Linked DNA regions of Spartinivicinus marinus. The protein of the gene in region 2 binds, or shares a complex with, the protein of the main gene of each other region. Links are inferred from orthologs where the notes say so. Each region holds a gene or a part of one and is shown on either strand. Other genes may lie near its edges.

Region 1 (2,809 bases), 210 kb from region 2 along the record:
ATCATCACCAGCTTGCACATCACTATTGATAGCAAGCTCATCTTTATTTGTGGCTGGCTCATCACTGCTTGAATCGGTAACAGCAATGTCTGCAACCTCTGCTGCTTCATACTCTTCTTGTGGTATACCTGCCTGGATCAGCGATGTATCATCCGTTTCAGTGTCTTCAGCAGTTTCAATCTGTTCAGCATCAACAGGAGAAAGAGCCGTATCTTCTGCTTCTTTTGAGGCTTCTTCTTCAGGGTCTGATTGCTGCTTTTCTTCTAGAGCAGCCAGTTCTTCTGGCTCAAGCTTAGCTGGATCAATAAAGTCTTCTGGTAGATCTTTTTGCATTTCCTCAATTTCTTGGAAAAGCGCTTCTTCATCTACCTCTTCAGACTCTGCTTCTAACGATTCAGCTCCAGCTTCAGCTGGCGAATCAGTTGAGCTTAAAGTGTCGGAAATCACACTAGTAACAGCCTCGTCACCTTCTTCAAGCGCCAATTCTTGATTGGCTTTTTCAATATCCTGTAACTCAGAAAGTGGGGGTAGCTCGTCTAAATTGGTTAAGCTAAAGTAATCTAGAAACTGTCGTGTAGTCGCATACATCGCAGGTCTGCCAGGCACATCACGATAACCCACAATACGCACCCACTCTCGCTCCAATAGCGTTTTCATTATAGAAGAGCTAACACTGACCCCTCGAATTTCTTCAATTTCCGCACGAGTCACTGGCTGTCGATAAGCAACCAGAGCCAATGTTTCTAGTAAAGCACGGGTATATCGCTGAGGTTTTTCTTCCCACAGCTTACCTACCCAAGGTGCCATTTCCTGACGTATCTGAAAACGATAGCCACTGGCCACTTCCTTTAATTCAAAGCCCCGTCCGTCACAAGCAGCAGCAATATCAATCAGTGCCTGCTGAATTTCTTCTTTGCTTGGCCCAGCTTCTTCAGGAAACAACTGTCGCATTTGTTCCAGGTTTAATGGCTTATTAGAAGCTAACAAAGCAGCTTCAATAATATTGGCTAATTTAATCGCTGGTTGTTCCGTCATCATGAACTGCCTTCGCTTTAACATGAATGGGAGCAAATGGCTCGGTTTGGACAATTTCTACAAGTGACTCTTTGATTAGCTCCATAACCGCTAAAAATGTCACTACTACCCCTAGCCTGCCTTCTTCAACTTTGAACAAGGAAACAAAGGGTGTAAATGAGTCTGCTGATAACATACTCAATACTTGGGTCATTCGCTCTCGAGTTGAGAGGGCTTCTTGCTCTATTTGGTGATTTTCCGATAGTTCTGCCCGCTTTAGTACACCAGACAATGCAAGCAGTATTTCTTTAAGGTCAACATCTGGATGCTGCTTTTCGGCCACAATGGTTGGTGGTGAAGCAGACACTGGATAATAATCTCGACCTTCTCTTGGTAAGTTATCTAAGTCTTCAGCTGCTTTTTTAAACCGTTCGTACTCTAATAAACGACGAATTAATTCTGCACGAGGATCTGCTTCCTCTTCCTCCTCTACGGTTTCAGTGCGGGGCAATAGCATTCTGGACTTAATTTCAGCCAGCATTGCTGCCATCACAAGATATTCTGCTGCCAACTCAAACTGGACTGCCTTCATTAACTCCACATAGTCCATGTACTGCCGGGTAATATCTGCCACACAGATTTCCAATACATCCATGTTCTGCCGTTTAATGAGGTATAACAATAAATCCAGGGGACCTTCAAATGCCTCCAAGAAAACTTCTAGGGCATCAGGTGGAATATACAAGTCCTGTGGTATTTCAGTAACAGGCTTACCTTGTATAACCGCAAAAGGCAGCTCTTGTTGTTGATTGTGCTGACGAAACCGGCGCTTAACGCCTTCCTGATCTGTTGTGTCAGTATCAACAACCGCTTCAGCCTGCTCTGCTGCAACCACTGTTTCATCTGCATCAACAACAGCAACCAATTCGTCTACTGTTTCATCAGCTGTAGAAAGATCAACCTGTTTATTCATCAGACGGTTCTACTATCAAACAACCAAACCCAAACGACCAAACCATTAAAGTATTGTAGAGGTAAAACGTTGAGCATTTTATCAGCTAAGCAACCCAATCTTTTCATATGCAGTGCAGCTAAGGGCTTTCAAACAAACTAAGCAGCTGAGGGCTTTTAAATTATGCAGCTGAGGGCTCCTTAAAAGGCGATGGATCACCCTTGCCTTCACGCAATATCTCAGGCACATCATCCAGCATTGAGATAACAGTTGTTGCCTCCATACCACAGTAACCACCATCAATAATTAAGTCGACTTGTTGCTCCAGCATTTGCCGCATTTCATAGGGGTCGATCATTGGCTCTTTGTCACCAGGTAAAATCATGGTAACACTCATCATAGGTGAGCCTAAGGCTTCCAATAATGCTTGAGTGACTAGACAGTCTGGCACTCGTAAACCAATGGTACGACGTTTAGGGTGTAAGAAACGCCTGGGTACTTCTCTGGTCGCCTGTAAAATAAACGTGTAAGCACCTGGCGTATAAGTTTTAAGCAACCGATATACTGAATTATCAACTTTAGCGTAAGTAGAGATCTCAGCTAAATCACGACACATCAAGGTAAAGTTATGCCGTGCATCGATTTGCCTTATACGACGGATGCGGTCAATGGCTTTTTTTTCACCAATATGACAGCCAATTGCATAAGCGGAATCTGTAGGGTAAATCACGACCCCACCCTCACTAATAATATCGGCTGCTTGATTGATAAGGCGCTGTTGTGGATTTTCTGGATGAATTTGAAAAAATTGACTCACAAAACACCTGCTTGGGTTAATTGTCA
Region 2 (7,562 bases):
CTCGTTGCGTAGGTGATGAGGGAGTGACAAGTTCTGGGTATTGCCGTTCTAAGCTTTGTAATTCCCGTAGCAAGCGGTCATATTCGGCATCAGTGACAAGCGGATCATCTTTAACGTAATAGTAATAATTGTGCTCATTAATAGTCTTTCTTAACTGTTCAACTTGTTGTTTAACTGCACTTGATGCTGACATTTATTTCCCCAACAATCAGCTAAAAAACGTCAGGCCTGCAAAGCAGGCCTGATATCATAGAAGTTAGTATGAAAAAAAGAGTTTATTGAACGGACTGTTTTCTAACCAGGACACGACGTTCGTAGTCCATAATGCGCTGGCGACAGTGCTCTAGGGTTTGCTGTGTCATCACACTGTGCTGCTCATCTTTCAACTCACCTTGCAATGAGCGGGACAAATAGTAAGCCGCCATCGCCATTTCCTCAAAGGCTTTCATTGGCTCTGGAGGCCCAGGCAAACTCATGAATAAGCTTACTACTGATGTTTGCAACCGCTCCATAGAAGCTAAATCAAAGTAGCCTGGTTCTACGCCATTAGCTGCACTGAATAAAACACAACCATTACCATCAGGCTGTTCATGACGATGGAAAATTTGCATCTCACCAAACTTGAGACCATTTGCCAATAATGCATGCAGCAGCTCACTACCAACAAACCCTTCTTCAGTTTTTGCAACAACATTAATAATGATCACTTCCTCAGCAGCAGCCCGATTGGACTGATCCATCACTGTGGTAGCAGGCTCTTGTTTAACGGTTTTTACTGGCGCTCGTTTGGTGGTTTTCTGTTTACTGGTACTTTTATTGATAACACGAGCAGCCGTAGGCTTAGTCACAGGTGTTGTATAGTGATCAGTCTTATCAGCTATTAACACATCATCATCCACCTCAGCATCAGAAGTAATTATAGGCTTAGCCGTTGACGCTCTTTTATTTATTACTGAGTTATTACTAGCCCCTGATACCTTAGCTGTTTTATATTGCTGTAGTGGTGTCACTTTATCTGTTTTTTCTGCAGCCACTGGCGTATTGATCAGTGGTGGCTCTGGTGCCACGGTTTCTTCAGCCACGGTGGGCACTTCATCATCCAGTATCACTGGCTGACCTGCTTGAGCTATAACACGAGCTCCCCCGTTGGGTAACTCACTATTAAAATCATCAACGTCATTTTGTAACCCAGCTCCCATTCCTAAAGACAAATCTCTAGCACGACGCCGGTTAATTTTCATCCGACGATAACCATCAAATAAAATACCGGCTATCACAATCATGCCGATAATAATTAACGATTCTCGTAACCCGATATCCATTGTGTTTGTCAACCTTATTACTAATTAGGCTATCATAACCCTACTCAGCCACTTCTTGGCACAACCGTCAGATATTTTTGTGAAAGCTTTGATAAATAAACACTGCTAACACAAAACATTGAACCATCGACCTCCAGCTTATGAGCGGTTACAACAGACTTTAACTTGCGCTTGTTGTTTGCTATACGACAATTTACAGCAACAATCTAGAGCGGCAATGCTTCTTACGTCTTACAATAATTATGGTGCATATTTTTCAAGCCGTGCAATATTTAGCCGCTTTTTAGCCATAAATTTTTATCTAAGACTTACGCGCAACCTGTTTCCTATTCATTGCTTGATTCTAGTTTGCTGCCAGTGCAGCTGCTGCTTCTACATCAACGGCTACCAAACGAGATACACCAGGCTCTTGCATGGTTACCCCCATTAATTGGCTGGCAGCTTCCATCGCTATTTTATTATGGGTAATGTAAATAAATTGTACTGATTTAGACATTTCCGTCACCATGCGAGCATAGCGTCCCACATTAGCATCATCTAACGGTGCATCAACTTCATCCAACATACAAAATGGCGCAGGATTTAACTGGAAAATCGAAAACACTAACGCGATGGCTGTTAATGCTTTCTCACCACCTGACAGCAAATGAATCGTGCTGTTTTTCTTACCTGGAGGTCTGGCCATTATCGCCACACCCGTATCTAATAAATCCTCACCTGTTAGTTCTAAATAAGCACTTCCGCCGCCAAACACCTTCGGGAAAAGGGTTTGTAACCCATTATTGACCTTATCAAAAGTACTCTTAAACCGATTACGCGTTTCTTTATCAATTTTTCTGATGGCATCCTCAAGCGTATTTAATGCCTCTTGTAAATCGTCATTTTGGGCATCTAAATAACGTTTACGCTCCGACTGCACTTCATATTCTTCAATCGCTGCCAAGTTAATGGCACCCAGTCGCTGGATTTTATTAGCCAGTTTTTCCAGTGCTTCAGTCCAGATGGTTTCATCAGCATCGTCAGGAAGCTCAGCAATGACTTGCTCTAAATCAAACTGCTCTGCCTGTAGTTGTTCTTGCAAAGTATTTAATCTAACTGCTAAACCTTGCCACTCAATACGTTGCTGCTCTAATTCACCACGAATTTTAGTCGCTTGCTGTTCCGCACCACTACGTAGTTTTTCATATTGTCGTATTTCATGATCAACGGCTTCAAGCTCTCGACGAGCGTTGCCTAATTCATCTTCAACTTGAATTCGACGCTCTAATTGCGCTTCAAGTTCCATAGCCCATTCAGCTAGCGGTAATTCCGTTTGAGCAATAGTCTCTTTTATTTGGCTCTGCTGTTCAGCAAAACGTGACACCTGGCTGGTTAACCGGCTTAACCCCTGCTCAATTGACTGAAGCTGTGTTGTCAAAGACTGCTGACGTAACGCCAACTGGTGCGACTTATCTTTATCATAACGGGCCTGCTGACGTGCTTGATCAAGTGCCGCCCTAATTTCATCACGGCTAGCTAACAGCTGCTCACGCTGCCCTTCATCATCTGCCATTAAGTCCAACGCTTCTTGTAACAGCAATCGTGCTTCACCAATATTCTGCTGCTCTTGGTGCTGTTGAGAGGATAGCTCTTCTAGCTCCTGAAGCACCCTGCTGCGCCGTTCAAGCACCTGCTCTACCTTTACCTGCTTACCACTCAGAGCAGCTTTACACTCTCCCTGTTGTCGATTGAGTTCAGCCAGGGTTTTCTGAAGCTGCTCTCGCTGCTGTTCTGCAGCTCGATGCTGATCCTGCATTTCAGTCAGTTGCTGGTTGTGAGTAGCAATGGTGGTTTCCAGGTGATCAATGGAGTTTGCCAGACTTTCCAGCGCTTGCTTGCGCTTTAAGATGCCTGCCTGGGCATTGTCGCCTTTGGCCACTCTTAGCCAGTTTGGTCCTACCCAAATACCTTCCTGGCATACTACTGACTCATGGGCAGCCAGCTCATGGCGATGGGCCAGGGCTTCTGATAGGGTTTCAGCTAGGTAAATTCCTGATAGCAAAGGGGCTATATGGCTTTCATCATTCACTACCGACAACAAAGATGTTTTGCCATTGTGTGAGGTTGTAAGCTGCGAACTTTGCGGTTCAAGCAATGTTACGGAGCCCTCTTTAAGCATGGCCAGCTGATTGGCGGATGTATCCAGCTGATCCACGACTATTGCTTGCAAACAGTCACCCAGCACAGTTTCTAATGCTGTTTCCCAACCCGGTGTGACCGACAACTGCTCTGCCAGCCTGGTTTGCTCTGCTAGCCCAACGTCAGTGATCCAGCTATTGGCCTGGTCATTGTCTCCCATAGCAGCTTGTTGCAAGGCCTCTAAAGATGCAAAGCGCCCACGGGCCTGTTGTAGCTCACTGCGCAACTGGTCCAATGCTTCCGTTAATTGCTGCTCTTGTTGACGATAATGGTCAATTGACTGGGCAACCGTTTCTACTTGCCCAACTTGTGACTCTGCATTCAGCTCCAACTCTGATAGCTGTTCTTGCAGTAAAGCAATTTCTTCTTCCAAAGGCCCTGCTGAAAGCCCTAGTTGCTCTTCTTCCAAGCGATGAATCCGCTCATGAAGTCGCTTGAGTACTTGTTCTAAGTGTTGAATGCGGGACTGTTCAACTTCTGCTTTTCGTTTAGGCTCTGCTGATCGCTGGTTAAACTGGTCCCAATTGTTTTGCCAGTTTTGCATTGATTCTTCTGCTGTTTGTAACGCAATGGCAGACTCCTCTTCAGCAGCGCTAAGTAATTCCAGCTCAGGGGTTATTTCTGCTAGCTCTTCGGTTAATTGGGCTTGTAGCTGCTGATCATTAGCTAAATCTGCGTTAGCCTCTTGTAAGTTGCTTTCACTGGCCTGCAAGTCTTGCTGAAGCTCCGCCAACCTGGTCTTAGCATGTTGGATGCTTTGCTCTACCCGAGCAACCTCAGCACCAATGCTGTAATAACGGCCTTGGACCTCATTAAACTGATCAGTTAGAGAAATATGCTGCTCCCGCTGCTTTTCAATGGCGGAATCTTGCGATCGCTGGCCTGCAACTTCTGCTTCCAGCTTAACTTCCAGCTCACCAATTAATTGTTTTTTAGTTTCCACCTGCTGATGAATGGCCCGCCAGCGCAACCCTTGTAGTTGGGCTTTTTTCAACCGCTCTTCGTCTCTAAATGCTTTATATTTTTCGGCTGCTTGTGCTTGACGATGCAGGTGGTGTAGTTGACGCTCCAGTTCTTCACGTAGGTCAGTCAATCGCTCAAGGTTTTCAGTGGTACGGCGAATACGGTTTTCTGTTTCACGGCGGCGCTCTTTATATTTTGATATCCCCGCCGCTTCTTCAATAAAAACCCTTAACTCTTCAGGCTTTGATTCAATTAAATTAGAGATAATTCCCTGGCTGATAATGGCATAGCTCCGAGGCCCTAACCCCGTACCTAGGAAAATATCAGTAATGTCTTTACGCCGACATTTTGTACCATTTAGAAAATATTGGTTTTTACTATCGCGGGTGACTCGGCGCTTAACTGAAATTTCACTGTATTTGGCGTACTCTCCCACCAATGAGCCATCACTATTATCAAAAATCAACTCAACCGAGGCTTGCCCCACAGGTTTCCGTGCATTTGAGCCATTAAAGATAACATCGGTCATTGACTCGCCACGCAGGTTTTTAGCGGAACTTTCTCCCATTACCCAACGCACAGCATCGATGATATTTGATTTTCCACAACCATTAGGACCCACTACACCACACATATTACTGGGTAGGGGAACATTGGTGGGGTCAACAAAAGACTTAAAGCCTGCCAGTTTGATTGATTTAAGCCGCATGTAACATTAAATCTCAATAAACTTACTTTATAAGATGGCGGGACAATAATAAGACTAGTTGTAATTGTCTAAGCCTGCCGTATTAAAGGCACCCCAAAAGACCGCTTAATAGCACTTTTACTCAAGGATGCATGCACATAGGCTTAACAACTAACATTTTTAACAGGTAAGAGCTTGCTTAGAAAGCTTATTACTTACTAACAAATTACTTACTCACAAAACCACTCCACTAGGCTGCTATATAGGCTTTAAAAAGCATACAGCCCACATTCTGCTTATTTCACTTTAATCATACAGTGGCAGAACAAGGTGAGTGGTTTTAGTATGTAGAGTAACCGCTTTACCAATACAACTAACTACAGTCCCCAACTAAAGCAAGTTTACACAGGCAGTGAACTGAATGCACCTAGAAAGTTGTATAGATAGAAGTCAGTAGCATTATCAAAATAACGCTACTGTTCTCAATCAAAGGTAGAATCGATTAAAATTAGATCAATTTCATTTAATATTCACGACCTCCTACAACTTTCATTAGCATATCCCGGTGGTGTTTACCGTAGGCAGCAACAACTTGTCTGATTTGCTGTTGATCTCTTTGTTCAACTACCTGAATTAACGCCTTAAAAAAGCCTAAGCTTTTAACAATATGATCCTCATATTTGCTTGCGACTAAGAAATAGGTTCGATGGATAGCAGGCTGAACATTGGCTAAAATTTGTTCCAAGTAGGAATTATCAGCAATCGGTAGTGCTTGACGTAAAATATCAAAGCTTACCTCAATGTAACGCTCAATATTGCGTTGCTCAGCTAATAGCTCAAGCTCTTTTAACGTTGCCTTGAACGGTTTCAGCTGAACTTCAGCCTGCCAATTCTCAGCCACTTTCAAAGCAAGAAATGAATACAACTCCACCACCATTTCATATAGGCTTTGCACTCTATGCTCAGTTAATTCAGTGACCATTGCACCACGACGGGGCAAAATATCAATTAAATGCTTGCGTTGTAATATCAGCAAGGCTTCTCGAACAGAACCACGGCTTACTCCTAACTCGCTTGCTACCTTTAATTCCTGAATCCTTTCCTTAGCAAGTAGCTCTCCTTTAATAATTTTACTTGCTAAGTGTTGTGCAATTTGTTCAGAAAGACTATCAGATGCTTTAAAGACCATTACTGATTCCAGTTATGTAATTTATTATTTCATTATTCACACAAAGATACATAATAATTATTGAAAGCTAAACAGTCATCATATAAGTACAATTATTTTTCTATTTATACGACAAAAACTGTACAAAAAGCTACACTTTTCGATTGAAAATTTTATTGTTAGACAGGTAGAAATAAAAAAGACTGTATTTTTACAGCCTTTTCAATGTTTACAACATGATATTCAGAACATCATATAGCTAAAACGAGTTGTTTTATAATCTTAATTTCTAAGCTTTTAGTCTAATATTTAGGAACTACTGGCAATTGCTCAAAGAAACTACTGAAGGATATTTTTTATAGGCAAGAGGGGGAGGTACGCTATGTTGTCAGCCACATGAATAATTGACAACACAGCATCGTGAAATACTAACTACTGCTTTTAGAGATGGCTAAACGTACAACCCCTTTATGATTCACTTTAATATTTTGCTTGCTGACTACATAGTCACTTTGAGTAGCATCTCCTGAAATAGAGATTTTAGCAATCACATCAACCATCTGATATTGAGACAATTTATTTCCAGCTATCATGACTTTTGAGTCATTAAGTTTTACCAAAGCAGGTAGTTCACTAATCTGGAGTGGTACAACTGCAACAGGCATTCTCATGCTAGCGTGCTTAGCTAACACATAAACCTTCGCCTGCTTAGGCAACTGTTGTAGTAATGTTTCATCCAATTCCACTAAAACACTGATTTCTGCATCAGCGAGTTTTTCTCCATCAACTTGTTTAGACGCAGGCTTATCTGCCTCTTGTGGTTTTGATGGAGCACTTTCTGTACTCGCCAATTGTTGTGCTTTTGCTATTCCCTGCTGTAACGCAGTGGCTGTTGCATGATCAGGGCGAGTAGCTAACACTTGTTGCCAATAATGAATTGCCTGTTGGTAATCCCCTGACTCAAATGCCGCAATTCCCATAATGCCAAGCGCCGTGGGTTGGTTCGGCTGAATAGTCAATGCTTGCTGAGCAAGCGTTGTGACTTCTTGAGTGATTTTATTATTTTGCCTTAAGTATTTAACCTGCGCTAACTGCGCAATGACTGATGGGTCATCCGGAGCTTGTACTTTTAATACTGTAAAAGCCTGCTCTGCCTTTCCCAACTGATTCATTGCCATATAAGTACGGGCCAATAAATAATGCACTTGTGGTTGGTTAGGATAGTCAGCAGCTAATGTTTCCA

The links.
Region 1: the proteins of smc (region 2) and OQE68_RS21530 are in contact, whole or in part, in a crystal structure (PDB 3ZGX), measured with the Bacillus subtilis proteins. The link is inferred for Spartinivicinus marinus from one-to-one orthologs.

What each region holds. Positions count from the first base shown.
Region 1 is NZ_JAPJZK010000001.1:4,794,028-4,796,836, reverse strand. It holds OQE68_RS21530 (segregation and condensation protein A), read right to left. Parts: upstream 1,988-2,809; coding sequence 1,013-1,987; downstream 1-1,012. Other genes in the region: OQE68_RS21525 (L-threonylcarbamoyladenylate synthase), read right to left, coding at 2,148-2,783; scpB (SMC-Scp complex subunit ScpB), read right to left, coding at 1-1,038. UniProt on the Bacillus subtilis protein: Participates in chromosomal partition during cell division. May act via the formation of a condensin-like complex containing Smc and ScpB that pull DNA away from mid-cell into both cell halves.
Region 2 is NZ_JAPJZK010000001.1:5,003,282-5,010,843, reverse strand. Bases 1,466-5,503 are described here. They hold smc (chromosome segregation protein SMC), read right to left. Parts: upstream 5,173-5,503; coding sequence 1,666-5,172; downstream 1,466-1,665. Outside these bases: NAD-dependent DNA ligase LigA, read right to left, coding at 1-193; cell division protein ZipA, read right to left, coding at 276-1,322; OQE68_RS22485 (GntR family transcriptional regulator), read right to left, coding at 5,675-6,340; c-type cytochrome biogenesis protein CcmI, read right to left, coding at 6,748-7,562. UniProt on the Bacillus subtilis protein: Required for chromosome condensation and partitioning.